DNA from 4 places in the Halobacillus sp. BAB-2008 genome. Region 3 is predicted to be linked to each of the others. Evidence: riboswitches for the same ligand, from Rfam matches in the RefSeq annotation. Region 3 holds a riboswitch; each other region holds the start of a gene.
What was found. A riboswitch is a leader RNA that binds a small molecule or an ion and turns the genes downstream of it on or off. The one in region 3 is predicted to bind S-adenosylmethionine.

Region 1: another riboswitch for S-adenosylmethionine. It lies ahead of D479_RS06195 (methionine biosynthesis PLP-dependent protein); the one in region 3 lies ahead of D479_RS17850 (Na+/H+ antiporter NhaC family protein).
Region 2: another riboswitch for S-adenosylmethionine. It lies ahead of D479_RS15740 (methionine ABC transporter ATP-binding protein); the one in region 3 lies ahead of D479_RS17850 (Na+/H+ antiporter NhaC family protein).
Region 4: another riboswitch for S-adenosylmethionine. It lies ahead of metE (5-methyltetrahydropteroyltriglutamate--homocysteine S-methyltransferase); the one in region 3 lies ahead of D479_RS17850 (Na+/H+ antiporter NhaC family protein).

Annotation. Positions count from the first base shown of each region.
Region 1 covers NZ_ANPF01000023.1:4,510-9,351, reverse strand. The annotation lists gene metC (cystathionine beta-lyase) at 1-404, opposite strand, end outside; gene D479_RS06195 (methionine biosynthesis PLP-dependent protein) at 401-1,534, opposite strand; SAM riboswitch class I at 1,604-1,714, opposite strand; gene D479_RS06190 (DUF4385 domain-containing protein) at 1,801-2,247, opposite strand; gene glsA (glutaminase A) at 2,237-3,208, opposite strand; gene D479_RS06180 (cytochrome d ubiquinol oxidase subunit II) at 3,296-4,321, opposite strand; gene D479_RS06175 (cytochrome ubiquinol oxidase subunit I) at 4,340-4,842, opposite strand, start outside.
Region 2 covers NZ_ANPF01000072.1:5,753-10,594, reverse strand. The annotation lists gene D479_RS15750 (YetF domain-containing protein) at 1-690, shown strand, start outside; gene D479_RS15745 (DUF302 domain-containing protein) at 744-1,127, opposite strand; SAM riboswitch class I at 1,301-1,418, shown strand; gene D479_RS15740 (methionine ABC transporter ATP-binding protein) at 1,511-2,539, shown strand; gene D479_RS15735 (methionine ABC transporter permease) at 2,529-3,191, shown strand; gene D479_RS15730 (MetQ/NlpA family ABC transporter substrate-binding protein) at 3,207-4,043, shown strand; gene D479_RS15725 (M20 family metallopeptidase) at 4,057-4,842, shown strand, end outside.
Region 3 covers NZ_ANPF01000088.1:3,628-8,469, reverse strand. The annotation lists gene D479_RS17850 (Na+/H+ antiporter NhaC family protein) at 225-1,544, opposite strand; SAM riboswitch class I at 1,662-1,766, opposite strand; gene D479_RS17845 (ABC transporter substrate-binding protein) at 1,835-2,911, opposite strand; gene D479_RS17840 (ABC transporter ATP-binding protein) at 2,929-3,702, opposite strand; gene D479_RS17835 (ABC transporter permease) at 3,726-4,547, opposite strand; gene D479_RS17830 (hypothetical protein) at 4,733-4,842, opposite strand, start outside.
Region 4 covers NZ_ANPF01000013.1:85,861-90,702, reverse strand. The annotation lists gene D479_RS04130 (cryptochrome/photolyase family protein) at 1-80, shown strand, start outside; gene D479_RS21000 (hypothetical protein) at 77-577, shown strand; gene metE (5-methyltetrahydropteroyltriglutamate--homocysteine S-methyltransferase) at 624-2,924, opposite strand; cobalamin riboswitch at 3,069-3,253, opposite strand; SAM riboswitch class I at 3,307-3,410, opposite strand; gene D479_RS04120 (deoxyribodipyrimidine photo-lyase) at 3,580-4,842, shown strand, end outside.

The DNA.
Region 1 (4,842 bases), on a different contig from region 3:
TGGATGGCTCGTGCCACTGCATCCAAGTCTGTCATATCGACAAATGTGTGATCGATCCCAAATCGATCGAGCACGTTGGTGACCATGCGGAACGTACCCCCGTACACATCTTCTGTAATGACGATGTGATCCCCTTGCGATAAAAGCATGAAAGAGGTGGAAATAGCGGCCATGCCGGATGCGAAGGCGAAGCCGTGGGTGCCGCTCTCCAGCCCGGCGATCGTGTCTTCCAAGGCTTTTCGTGTCGGATTGCCGGAACGACTGTAATCATAGTCGCCCGGTTGATCGAAATCCTGCTGGTGGAACGTGGATGCTTGGTTAATTGGAACACTGACGGCACCTGTCTGCGGATCAAATTTATAATCGCTGTGCAGTAGACGGGTTTGAATGGAATGGTCGGTCATTGTGCAATCTCCTCCTTCAGTAAGCTGCTCAAGGTCTGTTCCAAATCTTCCAGTAAATCATCGATGTGCTCAATTCCTACAGAGAACCGAAGCAGACGGTTGCATACTCCGTATCCCGTGCGGATTTCTTCCGGTATATCCGCATGCGTTTGTGTAGCCGGATACGTAATAAAGCTTTCAACCCCCCCGAGACTTTCTGCAAAACATATCAAGTTCAGGCTGCGCAGAAACGGGTCGATCCACTGCTCATGCTGCAGACGGAAAGAAATCATTCCGCCTCGCCCCGGATAGAAGACGTCTGTTACCGCAGGGTGCTCTTTTAAATAATCCACAACGGCTTTCGCGTTTGTTTCATGCTGCCTCATTCGCAGCGGAAGGGTCTTCATTCCGCGCATAAGCAGCCACGAATCAAGTGGGGAAAGGACGGCGCCGGATGTATTCTGATGGAACTCCAGCGTTTCGTTGACCTGTTTTCCTTTACTGACAAGAATACCTGCAAGTACGTCGTTGTGACCCGCAAGATATTTGGTTGCGCTGTGGATGACGACATCCGCCCCTTCTTCCAGCGGTTTTTGCAGGACGGGAGTATAGAGCGTGTTATCGACAAGCAAAAGCAGGTCGTGTGCTTTTGCCAGTTTAGATACCTCTCGGATATCTGTTGTATGCATTAGTGGATTTGTCGGTGTTTCAATGTAAATGGCTTTGGTCTGATCGTTGATGTAAGCAGTCAAATTATCCAGCTCTTTGCTGTCACAGTAGTGGAAATTCAGGCCGTAGCGTTCTTTCATATGCTCGAAGAGTCGGTATGTCCCGCCGTATAGATCTTCTGAAACGATAATTTCGTCCCCTTGCTTAAATAGAGAAAGGGCCGTTTGGATGGCAGCCATTCCGGAACTGAAGGCGAACCCGGCTTCGCCGCCTTCGATATCAGCAATGGACTTCTCCAGAGCCTGCCTGGTCGGGTTTCCTGTCCGGGTATAATCGAAGCCTGTGGATTCCCCTAAGCCGGGATGACGGTATGCGGTAGAGAAATAAACAGGGGGATTTATCGCGCCTGTGGGCTCTTCTTTCTGGTTTCCAGTTTGGACGAATTTAGTATCAGTGTGCGGACACATGTGAACATTCCTCATTTCTAGTAATCTTGTATATAAATAAAAAAAGCCTTCTTAGATAAGAAGACTTTGACGTTTCCGTTCTTCTTCTTATCTTCCAAGTTGAATAGACAACTTGCTGGAGTTAGCACCTTTCTGGTTAGACCAGGGGTTGCTGAGGCTTCACAGGGCCAGTCCCTCTGCCTCTCTTGATAAGAGATTCAATTGTATAAATGTAAATGTTGTTGACTACTTTACACTACTCAGAAACTTTTGACAATATACCTTGTAGAAATTTTTTACTTTTATCCGTATTTTTCTTGGTGTCTCCTTTTTTGCTTCAGATACTCTTCATCTTCACGCACCAGCTTCCATTTTTCTTCAAAGATGCGTGCCGATTCCGCTTTTTCTTCATCGATCTGCCGTTCGTTCACCTTACCGTCATCGCCGTACTTTTTTCCGCCTTTATAATTGGCGTATCGTCTGGAGCGTGTGTATCCCATCTGGAGGAATTTACGGGCCATATCCATACCTACAATATCTTCTGCTTTCTTATATTCAAGGAATTGCTCATATATCTTCTCGGAAGATTCTTTAGCAATTTCCGGTGTTTTGAATCGCCAATTCGGCAGGATCTCACTCTTGTAAGGCTCGACAAGGAGGACCCCCTGCTCTCCTTTACCGACCCGGTACTTTTCCGGGTTTTCTTTGAAATTGATATGGTCGAAATCAAGATCGTAGTCAAACGCCATTATGTTCCTCCTCTGCATCTGTATTTTCCACCCCGAACATATTTAAGCCGAGATCTTTGGACAATTTTTTGATTAAGGCTCCGCCGGCTGTGCTGTTCCCCTTCTTATCAATGGCAGGCCCGACGACACCGATTCCCATCCGGCCGGGGACGGAACCGATGATGCTGCCGGATACACCGCTTTTGCAGGGGAACCCTGCTTCTACTGCATAGTGGCCGGATGAATTGTACATGCCGGAAGTCATCATGATCGCCTTCACAGTCCGAAGATGGTGGGGTGGGATCAGCCGCTCTCCGCTTGCGGGGTCTTCGCCGCCTTTTGCCAGAAAGAGTCCTACCTTCGCGAAGTCTGTACAGCACATCATGACTGCATTCATTCGGAAGTAAAGGTCGAGTGCTTCTTCTACATCTGTCACGAGTGTCCCGTTGCTTTGCATAAAGTATGCGAGAGATCGGTTTCTTGCTCCGTTGCCTATTTCTGCTTCGTAGACTTCTTCACTCATCTCCAGCTGATCATTACTTGTGATGCGGCGAAGGAAAGTAAGGTACCGGTCGAAGCGGGTTTCCGTATTCTGCCCCTTAATGAGAGAGGCGACAGCAATAGCTCCTGCGTTGATCATTGGATTAAACGGTTTGTGGTTCACATGTGATTCCAGTTGACTGATCGAGTTGAAGAAATCACCCATCGGTTCCATTCCTACGGTTTGGAAGACGCGGTCTTTCCCGAAATCCTGGAGGGCAAGCATGAGGCCGATGATTTTGGAAGTGCTCTGCATAGGAATGTGCTGATTGTCTCCACCGGCGGAATAGGACTCCCCGTGTGTTGTGAGGATGGAAACACTTAAGTGATCTTTGATTGTTTCATCGAAATGAGGAATGGTCATATTGACATTTCCATGGGAAGCGTACGGTTTGCTGTCTTCGATTGCTTCCTCTAAGTATTGATTGGTCAACTTCTTCATAGTTTCACCTCTCTTTGTCTCTATGTACCCCGTACGGTCCTAAGGATAACGATATAAAAAAGAACGGCAGCTTAAGCTGCCGCTCTTCTATTCCTGTTTCAAGTAACGGCGGTCTTTCAGGAACAAGCGCCAGAACAGGATGAAAGCAGGAATCAGAATTCCGAATCCAATACCGTAGACGACAAGCATCTGATAAAAGATGTCCGGATTTGTGAATCCTTCTTCTATAGTCAAATCAGGATAAATCAGATAGGGGAGGTGCGCATTGCCATAGGCATAGATAGCGATGCCGTATTGAATGATGATCGCAAGGACGGCAAGTCGTGATAGTCCACGCTGTCCATTCTTCCGGCGGATGAACAAAAATGTATAGCCGATCAGGAAGAAAAGAACAGATAATCCGAACGTAAACCAGTTCGCCTGGATATTGTCAACGATCCATGCCGCCTCTTCCGGGAAGGTACCGATGGTCAACATGGCCACGGCAATACTGACCGGTCCAAGCCAAATGGCATGCTTCCGGAACGTGTGATACGCCTTCCAATCGTCTGCCTCTTTTGCATAATCCATCAAGAAGACGGCCGAGATGAATAATTCCGTCGTCAACCCGAAAGCGATATGCATATATAAAGTAGGGTGGGACAGAAGCTCTCCATAATGGAGGCGGGGGTAATCATTATCGAAGTCGATGAATCCTCCTAATGTGATAGGGAGGATACTGACGAGCAGCGCCGGAATGATCAACCCTGTGAATCCCGATGTGATACGAAGCGTATTCTTAAATCGATCGGTATGGTGCTGAAAAACCATGAACGTCGTTCGGATGGTCAAGAGCAAAATACCCAGAGCGACCGGGACGAGCAGAATACTTCCTAAGAGCGTCGTTGCAAATGGGAAGAAGGTTACAACGGAGACAACGAAAATGACGAGAAAAACGTTGGTTACTTCCCATGTCGGTGATAAGAACCGGTTGGCAATCTGAGAGGCGCCGGTTTGCCTGCTCTTACTGTAAATCATTCCCCAGAAACCGGCCCCGAAGTCGAGGGAACCCAGCATAGCGTAGACAAATAGTAAACTCCATAAGATAGTAACCGCCAATGTAGATGCTTCCATTACTCATCCCTCTCCTTTCTAAGTGGTTTCTGAAGGTTCCAGATCTTTGGTCACTGGATGCTTCTTGAAATAATAACGAAGGACGAAGCCGGTGACGAACAACAGGGTGATATAGAGCGTAATGAATAAATAGAACAGAAATCCGACACTGCTGGATTTTGTCGCCGCATCCCCGGTCCGGAGTACATCGGTAATGGTCCAAGGTTGTCTTCCTATACAGCTGAAGCACCAACCGCTTTCAATTGCAATCATCGCAAGGGGACCGCTTACGACGAACAAAGCGAGAAGCCAGCTCGGGAACTCCCGCTTGAGAACATGCTTCCAGAAAAGGGCGATCATCGCTACAAATATCAAGACGCTGCCGATTCCCACCATGACATTAAAAAGGATGTGGACGTATAAAGGGGGCCACAATTCTTCCGGCCATTCGTTCAATCCCATGACTTCCGTGTCAAATCGGTCTCCTGCAAGAAAACTTAGACCGCCGGGTATTTCAATGGCATATTTGACCCGCTCTTCAG
Region 2 (4,842 bases), on a different contig from region 3:
TGGAAGGTACTGCTTAGAATCGTCACAATCCTGCCATTGCTTTTGGCCGTAGGTCTCTTTATGGGGAAGCGGTCGATCGGTGAACTACCTGTCTTTGACTTCGTTGTTGTCCTGGTTCTCGGCTCCGTGGTGGGAGCGGATATTGCTGATCCGAATATCAACCACATCCATACGGTGACAGCTATTATAGCGATCGCGCTCTTACAAAAAGTCATTGTATGGATGAAGCTGAGGAGTCCTTGGTTCGGAAAGTTATTGACCTTCGAACCAACTGTTGTCGTTTTCGAAGGGAAGATGATTGGTGAAAACGTTAAGCGAATTCGCTATTCCATTGATAATATAATACAAATGCTTCGGGAAAAAGATGTATTCCGGATTGAGGACGTATACATGGCAATCATAGAACCGGACGGGAGATTGACGGTGCAATTGAAGCAGGGAAAAGAGCCCGTTACTAGAGAAGACATAGGTATATGGAATAGGGGTGGGGGTTATGACGTCCCCTTGATTATGGACGGTATTTTGCAAAAGGATATGATAGCGCGTATGGAAAAGACAGAAGCGTGGGTAGAGAAACAGATCACTCCCCATGCGGTTTCGGATATCTTCTACGGAGCGGTAACCAACCGGGGGTCTTTTCACTACTCGTTGAAAGGTACGGATCCGAAAATTCCGCCTATCGAGCATTAAATGGAGATCCCTGGTAGAGTGCGGATGGGTGAACCCTGACCAGGGATCTAATTTCACACGCTTTTGCTTATACAGTGAATCAACCGTTCCTCGATATCGGAGGCGAGTGATTGAACGGCAGCATCACCAATGGGACTTACGAGAGCAGTCGGCTTCGGCATTCCGATCTTTGTTTTACCCTGCTCATCATATACGACCATTTTACAAGGGAGAAAATAACCGGCAAGGGTATTCTCGGATAGGATGTTTTCTGCTTCTTTCGGATTACACACTTCAAGAATACGAAATTCCTGATGGAAGTCCAATCCTTTTTCCGTCAGCTTATCTTTGACATTGAACTTCCATAAGACCCCGAACTGCTCCAGACTCAGCTGTTGTTCCAGGCTTTCCACTGCATCCTCGACACTCTTCTTCGTTTCAACTGTATAATGAAACATAGAATCCTCCTTTTTAATTTCCTGATTTATGGCTATACATACCCTTTAAGGTATCTATGGAATCTGAATTTCTCCATTTTTCTGAGAAAAGTTACAAATGGAATTGACAAGGTGGATGAGGCTGTATTATCATTTTCACCAGTGACATAATTGAATAACGAATGGAATCGATCTTCTTATCTAGAGAGGTGGAGGGACTGGCCCTTTGAAACCTCGGCAGCGGATCTGAACGGATGTCTCCGTCAGAAACTGTGCCAACTCCAGCACGCCTGTGGGCGTGACAGATGAGGAGAGACGGATCTCATATACATACGTGTGAGCCTCTCTTCTTGTTTTATAAGAAGAGAGGCTCTTTTTGTTTAGGAAAGCATAGGAGGGATTCGATGATCCAGTTTGAAAACGTATCGAAAGTGTATCAGCACGAAGGGAAAGAACTGCGTGCCGTCGACCGTGTCGATTTGACGATACATAAAGGGGAAATCTTCGGAGTCATCGGTTTCAGCGGCGCTGGAAAAAGCACGCTCGTCCGTCTTGTTAATTTATTGGAACGGCCGACAGAAGGAAGGGTCGTCGTCAATGGAGAGGATTTGACGAAGCTGTCCAAACCGGATTTAAGGACAGTCCGGAAGCGCATCGGAATGATCTTTCAGCATTTTAATCTGCTGGAGTCCAAAACCGTCCACCATAACGTGGCATTTCCATTATCTCTTGTCGGTACGCCGAAGAAAGAGATAGATCAAAGGGTGAAGGAAATTCTAGCCTTCGTCGGTCTGTCTGAAAAGGCAAATCATTACCCGGACCAGCTGTCCGGCGGGCAGAAACAGCGGGTCGGTATCGCCCGAGCTTTGGCGACCTCCCCTGATATTCTATTATGTGACGAAGCAACGTCCGCTCTCGATCCGGAGACAACCAAGTCAATCCTGGAACTTTTGAAGAAGGTGAGGGACGAGTACGGCATTACGATTCTGATGATCACTCACGAAATGAATGTCGTCCGTGAGGTGTGTGACAGGATAGCAGTGATGGAAAACGGACGTGTCATGGAGAGTGGATCCATTTTCGACCTTTTCTCCAATCCGCAGCATCCGACAACCAAGAATTTCGTAAGGACGGTGATGGAGAATGATATACCCGCGTCTATTCTAGACGGCATCGAAAAGCGCCATGCCTCCGGGAATATCTACCGGATCACCTTTGTGGAGGAAAGCGCAGGACAGCCGGTCCTCTCACAGGTGGCAAAACGTTTTGATGTGGAAGTAAATGTACTGTTCGGACAGATTACGGAACTGCAGGGTATTCCATTCGGTCATTTAGTCGTGGAGTTCCAAGGGGATGCGAAAGAAATTCTTAAAGCGATCCACCATATCCAACAAACCGTAACGGTACAGGAGGTGACTGCACATGCAGGTTAATTTGATGGATTTTTGGCCGAAAATATGGGAAGCGACATACCAGACCCTTGTCATGGTCGGTATATCCCTCCTGGCAGCAGCGCTTATCGGCCTGCCGCTTGGAATACTTCTCGTTGTTACGAGACAGGGAGGGCTGCTTCAAAATAAACCGTTCTTTAACGGATTAAGTGCGGTTGTGAACTTCTTCCGTTCCATTCCGTTCATCATATTGCTCGTAGCGATCCTGCCGTTTACACGTCTGCTTGTCGGTTCATCGATCGGGACAGCAGCAGCTGTCGTTCCGCTCGTCATCTTCTCTGCTCCGTACATAGCGAGGCTTGTGGAAAGCAGCTTGCTCGAAGTGAAACCAGGAGTCATCGAAGCAGCAGAAGCGATGGGAGCGACACCGTGGCAGATCATACGTCGTGTTTATATACCAGAAGCATTGAGTTCTATCATTCTTAACTTGACGATTGCAACGATCGGTCTCGTCGGTGCTTCCGCCATGGCGGGCTTTGTTGGAGGCGGAGGTTTGGGAGATTTGGCCATCTCTTACGGCTATCAACGCTTTGAAACAGATATTATGATTGCAACGGTCCTATTGCTCGTACTGATTGTGCAGCTTACGCAGACGGTTGGAAACTTTATATCAAGAAAAATACGTAGACAATAACAGGGGGATATTATTATGAAAAAGTGGGGATTTATTTTAAGTTTCATCGCAATCATCAGTTTTGTATTAGCAGGGTGCTCCAGTGAAGGCGACGCAGCCTCTGGTGAGAAGACGAAAGTGAAGGTAGGCCTGAATGGTTCCGGCGTCCCGATTTGGGAGAAAGTCCAGGAGAAAGCAGAGAAAGAGAATATTGACATTGAACTGGTTGAATTCGCGGACTACGTGCGCCCGAACATGGCACTTGCTGATGGAGATATCGATTTGAACGCTTTCCAGACGGTGTCGTATTTTGATTCCTTCATAGAAGAGCACGATTTAGACTTGAAGCCGATCGGTACGACGATCATTGCTCCGATGGGTGTCTATTCCGAAAAATATAAAGATGTAAAGGACATTCCTGATGGAAGTTCCATCGCTGTCCCGAAAGAAGCAACGAACATGGGGCGCGCTCTGCTTCTCCTTGAGCAGGCGGGTCTGATCGGTCTACCGGAAGATTTCGACGGAAATGGATCGCTCGATATCATTGAAGATAATCCGAAGAACTTGAAATTTGAACCGATTGTTGCTGCCCAGACACCACGTGTCCTTCCCGATGTCGCTGCATCCGTCATTAATAATGGAGTCGCGGTTGAAGCAGGATTTGTACCGGTGGAAGACGCTGTCTATATTGAGGATGAAACCGCTCAACCTTATATCAACATCATTGCGGCTCGTGCCGATGAAGCAGATAAAGAAGTCTATCAGAAAATCGTTGAGCTTTATCAAGAAGAGGATGTAGCGGATCATATTAAGAAAACATATAACGATTCCCTTATTCCGACATTTGTCCCATTGGAAGATATCGGCTGGTAAAGGAGTGGAGGAAATGACTGCAGACACAGCAACTTCTCTTTCCGCCCTTCTTGAGCAAAAGATAGAAGGGAAGCGGGGAGAATACCTATCCATCAGTCACAGCATTCATGAACGCCCGGAAATAGGCAACGAGGAATATTTCGCTGCAGATACGCTGACCACTCTTTTAGAAAAGGAAGGGTTTGTCGTCGATCGGAATATTCCAGAACATGAAACGGCCTTCCGTGCGGTGAAAAGCTCTGGTGTTCCCGGGCCTAAAATCGGGTTTTTGGCAGAATATGATGCCCTGCCGGGTCTTGGTCATGCATGCGGACACAATATTATCGGCACAGCCTCTTGTGCGGCTGCCATTGCATTAGGGGAATTGATCAGTCAAACCGGAGGAGATGTCGTCGTACTCGGCACACCGGCAGAAGAAGGCGGACCGAACGGCAGCGCGAAAGGAACATTCGTCCGCCACGGACTCGTCCAGGATTTAGATGTCTGTATGATGGTTCATCCGATGGGGAGGACGTCGGGATCGGCGCCTACGCTGGCCGTCGATCCTGTCGATTTTGAATTCTTCGGAAAAAGTGCACATGCGGCAAGCAACCCGCACGACGGGATCAACGCCTTGGATGGAGTCATTCAACTGTACAACGGGATCAATGCCCTGCGCCAGCATGTTCCGGATGACGTGCGGATCCATGGAGTCATCTTGGATGGCGGTCAGGCACCTAATATCGTTCCGGATTATGCCCGGGCGAGGTTTTATTTACGAGCAGCAACGCGGGAAGCATGTGATGAAGTAACACGCAGG
Region 3 (4,842 bases):
ATATAATATCAAATTTATGAACTATTTAAAGAATTAATATTTCATTCGAATTTGAAAAAATCTATTAAGTGACCAACTACCTCCGCCTTCCTTTATGGCCGCTCACCGGGCGCCCAGTGGAAAGGTCCCTTCTCCCGGAGCCCGATCTCTCCCCCAGCCATACCACCTTTTCCAAACGAAAAAGAAGCTCCCTATTTCAGGGAGCCTCTTCCAGTCAGAGAATATCAGGATCCTTTTTGAGCGGAAGGATCTGCTTTCTGAACCGTAAACTTAGGAAACTTGAAGACAATAGCAAGAATTCCGGACACGGCTGTTAAGATCGGATAAATACAAAACGGTACGATTGCAATAGGTGAAATCGATGCCACACCGGCTACAGCAAGGAGTTGGGCTCCGTAAGGAATGATTCCTTGAACAGAGCTTGCGAAGATGTCCAACAGGCTGGCGGATCTTCTCGGTTCAATGCCGTAATCATCAGAGATCTGTTTGGCTAATGGACCGGCCGTGATGATCGAAATCGTGTTGTTTGCAGTGGACAAATTGATCGCGGTTACGATACCGGCGATCCCGAACTCTCCACCACGATTAGACCGGACACGTTTATTCACCGCTTCCAGTAGATACTCAATTCCGCCGTTGTAACGGATCAGCTCTACAAGTCCTCCGAGCAAAATAGCGATCATAGACAACTCCTGCATGTTAGCGAAGCCGTCTCCGATCAGGTTAATCAGTTCCATCCCCGAGAATTTACCGAGAATCAAACCGACAATTCCGGCTGCTACCGTTCCGCCGATCAGAACGAATATGACGTTTACCCCAAGGATGGCGAACAGGAGCACTCCGAGATATGGAATGACTTCAAGGAAATTATACGAGTATGTTTCCCCAAGATCTGCACTCGCACTGGCTGTCCATACTGCAAAAATAACCGCTGTTACTATGGCAGCCGGAAGAACGATAAAGAAGTTCGCCTTGAACTTTTCTTTCATTTCCGTGCCTTGTGTTCGAACAGCTGCAATGGTTGTATCAGAAATGATGGAGAGGTTGTCCCCGAACATAGCCCCACTTACAATGGCTCCCATAATCAGCGCCACACCAATATCTGTTTGTTCTGCGACACCAAGTCCGATCGGGGCTAAAGCTACAACTGTCCCTGTGGAAGTACCCATGGAAATGGATATGAAACACCCAATGACGAACAGGCCGACGACCATCCATCCACCAGGCAGGTAGCTCAGGCCAAGGTTGACGGTGGAATCTACAGCCCCCATTCCCTGTGCGACGGAAGCAAATGCTCCCGCGAGCAGGAAGATCACAACCATCAAGATGATATTCGGGTGTCCTCCCCCTTTGGAGAGTGTCATGATTTTCGTTTCAAAATCTGTTTTTCGATCCATAAGCAGCGCTACCAGTATAGCTGCAAACAGAGCGACGAGTACAGGCATTTTGTAGAAGTCACCTGTCACGATCCCTGAACCAATGAACAATACAATAAATACTACAAATGGAATAAGTGCAAAAATATTTGCTTTCGGTTTTGTCATCTTTTCTGCCTCCTTCTTGGTGAACTCATGAATGTTTCTGTGATACAGACAAGACCAGGCCAAACAAATAAAAAAGAAGCCCTCTTTAGGATAAGAAGGCTTCTTTGTTTCCGTCCCCTCTTATCTGTCAGGTCTAAAACCTGCTGGATTTAGCACCGGCCAACTGTGTTGGTGGTTGCTGAAGCTTCTTAGGACCAGTTCCTCCACTTCTCTTGATAAGAACTATTCAATTGAGTCTCTCGTTACTTTACATCATTTTTTTCTCTCTGACAAGAGAAAAACTTGGAATGTTACTTTTTATCATACTCTCCGATAATGTCCACGGCTTTGGCTGCCAGAGAAGGGTCTACAGCCTCATCGAAATCTACATCGCCGATGATGGCACCATTGGAGTTGTAAAAGTCGAACTGATCTTTAATATCCTCCACGAACATACTGCCGTCCGGATCCAGTCCTGTCACGCCGACTTTCTTCCATATTTCAGGATCCTTCAAAGCGGTGTGTTTTGTCATGATATCAATGACTTCATCAAGCCCCTCGCCGTGAAGAAATGCATCGTTGTAATCGCGTACCCCCTTCAAATAAGCAGCCATGAAGCGGAGCGATACGTCTGTTTCTTCTTCAACAAATTCCGGTGAGCCTAGAACCATCGCGATTTGTGCTTCTGGAGCATAATCCGTAGCATCACCGAACCGCACATGTAACCCCTGCGATTCTCCCTGTGTTATCAAAGGCTCTATCTGCAGGGCAGCATCTATGGATTTATTCCCCATCGCGGCCAACATATTACCGAAATCCGACATTAAGACGACCTCTACGTCCTTCTCAGTCAAGCCGGCATGCTTCAGCATTTCATGGAAGATGTAATCATCCACGGCATTCTTTGAAGATACAGCAATCCGTTTTCCTTTAAAATCGGCATACTCCTTGATTTCATCCTGAAGGTCTTCTCTAATAACAAAACTGAAGTAGGAATTGCCATCGAAATAGTGCCCTTTATCAGCGATGATCTTCACATCGATTCCCTGAGCGATCGCATTGAAGAACGAAGCGGTGGAGACTCCGCCGGCGATGTCCACTTCACCGGAAGCAAGCGCCGGCAGCATATCATCACTGTTGGCGAATGTCGTAAATTCAATGTCTATGTTATAGTCATCGAAATATCCTTTCTCTTTCGCGATGTAAAATCCTGCACCGGACGCCGCACCGTCCTCTGCAATAACTACCTTCTGACGCTTCTCAAGCGGAGCCAGATCGCCGGATACGGTTTCTTTCTGCTTTCCTTGTTCAGACTCCTTATCACTGCAGCCTGCTGCTATACCCAAAAATAAAAAAAGAGAGATAAAGATCCATAATGATTTACGCATGGGATGTTTCCCCTTTCTTAAATCCTTGATCGTTGCACTTCTTCCTGAAGATGATTCCAGACCTCCACGAATTGTTCCGCCATGACAGGGTCAGCCCTGACCTGCTCCATATTTCTTGGTCTGGGGAGCTCGATTCGTTTTTCCTTTACAATCCTCCCCGGCTGGGCACTCATCAAGAGAATCCGGTCGCTGAGCAGGAGTGCTTCATCGATACTATGTGTAATGAAGAGGACCGTTTTTTTCGTTTCGGCCCAGATGTTGAGTAATTCTTCCTGCAGGATGAATTTATTCTGTTCATCCAATGCTGCGAACGGTTCATCCATCAACAATATTTCCGGGTCATTTGCGAATGCTCTGGCAATGCTCACCCGTTGTTTCATTCCTCCGGAAAGCTCTCTAGGGTAAAGCTTGGCGAAACGCTCCAGCCCTACTTTTTCTAAATAATACGCGGTCCGTTCCTTGATGACCGCCGCTGGTACACGACGCATTTTCAAACCAAAACTGACGTTACCCTCCACGGTCAGCCACGGAATCACCCCCCGTTCCTGGAAGACCATCGACTGAAGTGGCCGGTCTTCCTTTGCTCTTGCGATGGTGAATGACCCGGAACTCGGTGTTTCCAAATCGGCTAGAATTCTGAGCAGTGTCGTTTTTCCGCACCCGCTCGGTCCGACTAAACAGACGAACTCTCCATCGGCAATATCCAGATTGATTCCTTCCAATGCTGTGACTCTGCTTTCCTTTTTATAAAATACTTTCGTCAAATCCCTGATGGAAATTTTCGCATCCATTCCACCTTCCCCTTTCTCCTTCATCAACGCCAAGGGAGTAATTTACTTTGCAGTCCTCTCAAGATTAATGAGAATAAATAGCCGAAGAACGAGATGAGTACGAGCCCTACAAACATTTCTTTCAACATGAATGCCTTATAGGAGGTCCAGATTAAGTAGCCGATACCGGAATTCGCTCCCATCATTTCCGCTGCCACTATCGTAAGTAAGGCGATCGCCTGCCCCATTTGAATCCCTTCAAGCATGACCGGTAAGGAACCCGGGAGAGCGATTTTGAAGAAAAACTGTTTCGAATCTGCTCCGTAATTCTTTGCTACGTCCAAATATATTCTGTCGATGTTGATGACACCGGCAACTGTATTGATGACTACCGGAAAGAAGACACTTCCTGCGATCGTCACCACCTTGGAAACTTCCCCTACTCCGAACAGAATGATGATGATCGGCAGGAGAGCAAGTGTTGGAATCGGCATGAGAGCCATGATCAAAGGCGACAGGAAATGCCGGATTGGACCATACAAACCCATCAGCAGTCCGATTGCAATAGCAGGGATCACTCCGAGAAGGAATCCTGCAAAAATACGATATAATGAGATTCCAACATGGCTGAACAGTTCTCCGCTCCCTGCCATCAACCAAAAGGTTCCCACGATTTGCGTAGGAGGCGGGAAAAAACGGGCATCCATCAAGCCTGTACGGGACAAGATTTCCCAAAGCAACAGAATAAACACCGGGGAAGCTATGGTAAGTGTTTGTTTGAACCGTTGACGTATACGCCTTTTTCTCCATTCTTGCTGTTCATTGAGCAAAGGATCCTGTGCAGCAATCCTTTCCGATTCTTTCATGTGCCACCACCTCTTGTGCTAAGTTATGAACTTCTGCCCATATGTGTGAAAAAAGTAAAAAGAATCAAAAAAGCGCGGGCAGATACCCGCGCTTTTTTGATTCTTCGTCTGTAGGAATTGCTATGTTTATTAGGTGATACCTGAGCCTGTACTCATCTGTTCTCCGTTAAGTAAAACTCACCGATTCAAGATTCCACTTCTGTAACATACACTTCGTCATCCGCTTCCACCGTCATGTTCTCAGGAATTTGTAAATACAGGACCGACATGCCGGAGGACATACTGCTGCCGCCTG
Region 4 (4,842 bases), on a different contig from region 3:
TGCCCGGCTACGCTTCTGTAAACGAACTCGGTCACGAGGCTGAACTACCGGCATTTTTTATACAGGAAAGCCGAAAATGAAATGCATGGAACAAGCGATCCGTCCTGTGATCGATGTAGGTTACGGCCATCATATCCAACGGTTGATGATCATCGGGAATTTCTCCAATTTGTTCGGTATCTCTCCGCAGGCGGTATCGGATTGGTTCAATGAAATGTATGTCGATGCCTATGACTGGGTTGTCCTTCCGAATGTGCTCGGCATGGCTCTTTATGCTGATGGAGGATTGCTGTCGACGAAGCCGTATGTCTCTTCAGGGTCTTACATTAAGAAAATGAGTAATTACTGTAAGCATTGCGAGTTTAACGTCAAGCATCAAACAGAAGATGATGCCTGTCCGTTCAACGCGATGTATTGGGACTTCCTGGACAGGCATGCCGATAAGCTGCAGGATAATCCAAGAATGAAATTGATCTACAGTCAATGGCAGAAGCGGGAGGAAGAGAAGAAAAAAGAAATCAAGAAGAAAGCAGCGTCCCTTAAGCAGCAGCTGACGAAAGGGACACTTGAGGCATAACCAAACGGCACACCGATGGAAGGTGTGCCGTTTGGTTTCTTCTATATTATTGGTGAATGGTTGTCTTTTGCTGCTCGCGTATGTTTTGAGCAGCTTGCTGCATGTGATGAAGGGAAGCAAGTGTTTCCTTGATCCCGCGTGTCTTTAATCCGCAGTCGGGATTGATCCAGAACTGGCGTGGATCGAGCACTTTCAGAGCACGACGGATGCTTTGTTCCATTTCTTCCACACTTGGAATCCGCGGGCTGTGAATGTCGTAAACGCCGAGTCCGATACCTTTATCGTATGCGAACGTTTCGAAAGCTTCAATCAGTTCCCCATGGCTGCGGGCAGTTTCAATGGAAATGACGTCCGCATCCAGTTTGTCAATCGTGGCAATGATTCTGCCGAATTCCGAATAACACATGTGCGTATGGATTTGCGTTTCATCTGCCGCTGCAGCGGTCGCAAGTAAAAAGGCGCGGACAGATTGATCAAGGTACGTCGCTTGTTTATTGGATTTCAGCGGCAGCCCTTCACGTAGTGCCGGCTCGTCTACTTGAATCATTCCAATGCCTGCGTCTTCTAAAGCACGGATTTCCTTTTGGAGAGCAAGAGCAATTTGTTCCGTAACCTCTGCAAAAGGGATATCCTCCCGCACGAATGACCAATTCAGGATGGTAATCGGCCCAGTCAGCATCCCTTTGACCGGTTTGTTGGTCAATGACTGTGCATAAGCGCTCTCTTTCACCGTCATAGGAGCTGGTAGAGATACATCTCCGAATATAATGGGAGGCTTCACACAGCGGGAGCCGTAGGACTGCACCCAGGCGTATTCCGTAAAAGCGAAACCGTTCAGCTTCTCACCGAAATATTCTACCATGTCATTCCGCTCGAATTCGCCGTGAACAAGGACGTCGAGGCCGACCTCTTCCTGGTTGGCGATCCATTCGGCCGTCCTTTCCTTTACGAATGCATCGTATGTTTCTTCGCTCCATGCACCTTTTCGGAAGTTGGCGCGGGCCTTTCTGATTTCTGTCGTCTGGGGCAGGCTGCCGATCGTCGTTGTCGGGAGCAGAGGCAGAGCGAACTTTTCCTCCTGTACCTTCTTTCGATTGGAAAATTCGGAGGCACGGGACGGATGTTTGTCTTTCCAACGTTTTACTTCCTGCTGTACGTTCTCGTTCGAGCGGCCTTCGGAATTCGCAAAGGACCTCCAGTTTCGGGAATGTTTCTCCACCTCCGGCAGGATGATTGCTTTTCCTTGATTGACGCCCTTCGTCAGAAGAACCGTTTCTTCCAGTTTCTGATCAGTGAAGGCAAGGACCTGTTTCAGGTCAGATGCCAGCTTCGTTTCCGATTCGGTCGTCACCGGCACGTGAAGCAGGCTGGTGGAAGGCTGGAGAATCAAGCGGTCTTCCGGCACGATCTTTCTGACAGCATCCGTGATCTGCCATGTGTGTTTCCAATCGTTTCGCCAGATGTTTCGGCCGTTAATCACTCCCGCCGCCAATACTTTATCGTTCGGAAAGCCGTGTTCAGCGAGCTGGGACAGGGTTTGGCCGTTATCATCCACGAAATCAAGGCCGATGCCATCTACAGGAAGTTGAATGACGGAATCATAAGCTTCCACTGCTTCAAAGTATGTTTGAAGCAAAAGCTTGATGCCGCTCACTTCTTTAGAAATGGTGTCATAAACCGATTGAACGAAGCGGAGGTCTTCTTCCGATAAGTCAGTAACAAGAATCGGCTCATCGATTTGAACCCAAGCTGCTCCTTCTGCGGCCAATTCTTGAAGCACTTGTATGTAGAGCGGTACCAGTGCCTGCAGCACTTGTTCGAACGGCTGCTTATCAAAACCCTTGGCAAGCTTCAAGTAGGTCACAGGCCCTAGCAGCACCGGTTTTCCATCAATGCCGAGCTGCTCCTTCGCCTCTTTATAATAGCGGAGCGGCCTGTTCTCCAGAAGCACCGGTTTTGTATCCTTTTCAATTTCCGGGACGATATAGTGATAGTTGGTATTAAACCATTTTGTCATGGAGGAGGCTACCGCTGATTCTGTGCCACGGGCGATGTTGAAATACGTTTCCAGTGAAGTGGGTTCCGTATCCTGAAAACGCTCGGGAATGATCCCGAACATGATGGATGTATCCAGAACGTGGTCGTAATAGCTGAAGTCACCGACCGGAATCAAATCGAGCCCTGCTTCTTTTTGTTTCTTCCAATCCTTGTGTCGGAGGGCAGTCAGTTCTTCCACAAGCTCCTGCTCTGTCGTATCTTTCTTCCAATAGCGCTCCAGAGCTTTCTTCCATTCCCGTTTCTCCCCGATACGCGGGTACCCAATTGCTGAACTTCGTGCTTGTTTCATTTCCCATTCCTCCTGCAGTTGTTTTTCAATCCAATAAAAAAATCTCTCTTACCTACAAAGAGAGACGACGGAGTGACATGGGAAGGATACGTCGAAAAAGGGTAGACGAATCCCGTTGTCAACACCTGCCTATTCCTCGTAGGACCTAGTGCGGGTTCCAGAGGCAGGTCTCCTGACTTATGATCACGGCGGGCTGCGCCTTCCCATCGACTATGATAGTGGCTGCTGCAGCTCCGCTCCCAATTACAGTGGCGGGACCGTGCCGGATTTTCACCGGTCTTCCCTTTTAAGCCGGGGGACACCCCGGCACCTGTGGAACAGATTATTCAGTTGAATAATAAAAAAGAACCTCTTGTATGAGAGGTTCTGATTGTACGGACCTCTCTTATCTTTCAGAGCATCTGCTCTGCTGGAATTAGCACCACAATCATATCGATCGGTTGCCGGGTTTCGTAGGGCCAGTCCCTCCACCACTCTGAATAAGAGATTGCTATTGGATTGATTACAAGCATACTAGCATGAGAAAAATAGGGTGTCAATCCGCTCTTCTACAATTTTTTCTAGAAAAAGGATAGAGAGGGGCGAGTATCAACGGGTGAAAAAAATCTATCAAAAAGGTAGAATGTAGGGTATTACTACTCGGGAGCTGGTTATTTTGTTGCGTGTCGTCTGGTTCAAGCGGGACCTTCGTCTCCATGATCATGCACCATTATATAATGCGGTACAGTCGGGAGACATGGTGCTTCCGCTTTACGTTGCAGAACCTTCCATCTGGCAGGGGCAGGAGCTGTCTGCCCGCCATTATCAGTTTGTGAAAGAGAGCCTCCATGATCTGCAGAAGGAGTTAAAGCAGAGAGGCGGTCGGTTATTCGTCGCTGTCGGGGAGATGGAAACAGTGCTGGAAGAGATATACGAGACATATGGCCCGTTTTCTCTTCATGCGCATGAAGAAAATGGAACACCGGTCACGTTTTCAAGGGATCAGAGAGTAAGGTCGTGGATGAAGCAAAAGGGGTTAACCATGAAAGAAGATCAACCATTCGGAGTCTTCCGTGGCTTGAACTCAAGGGACGGATTTTCTGAGCGCTGGGAACAGTTCATGAAGCATCCGGTCTTTCCTGTACCGGAAAAAATCCCGTGCGTCCCGGAAAAGGAATCCGTGTTGACGTTGAATCTGGACCAATTGGACTCGCTGTATGTCGGCGGTTCGACGCTTGATAAAGGACAGAAGGGAGGAGTGGAAGAAGCACATCGGACGTTGGACAGCTTTTTAAGGGTACGCTTCCATTCCTATTCTTATCACATATCGAAACCACTGAAATCAGCACGATCTGGAAGTCGTCTGTCTCCATATCTTGCCTGGGGAAACATATCCCTCCGCTTCGTTGTCCAGCAGACTTGGATGAAGATCAGGGCATGCAGCGATGCGGGAGAAAGAAAGCAGCTGGAGAATTTCTTGTCCCGTCTTTACTGGCACTGCCATTTCATCCAGCGTTTGGAGGATGAGCCCGAAATCGCGGAAGAGTCGATGAATCCTGCTTTTGATCAAGTGTACGAGGAATGGAATGAAGAAGCATTCCGCCGCTGGTATCAAGGAAGTACCGGATTCCCGATGATCGATGCCGCCATGCGTGCCCTTCATGAGACTGGCTGGATCAATTTTCGTTCCAGGGCGATGGTCGTTTCCTTTGCCTGTCATACATTAAGACTGGATTGGCGAAAACCAGCCCGTGCACTGGCGGGGTTGTTCCTCGATTATGAACCGGGAATCCATTACAGCCAAATGCAGATGCAGGCTGGTACAACAGGTTTCCATACCATCCGAGTCTATAATCCTGTCAAACAGGGACTCGACCACGACCCGGGCGGGGCTTTTATCCGGACTTATATTCCGGAGCTTCGCGGCATTCCTGCGTCT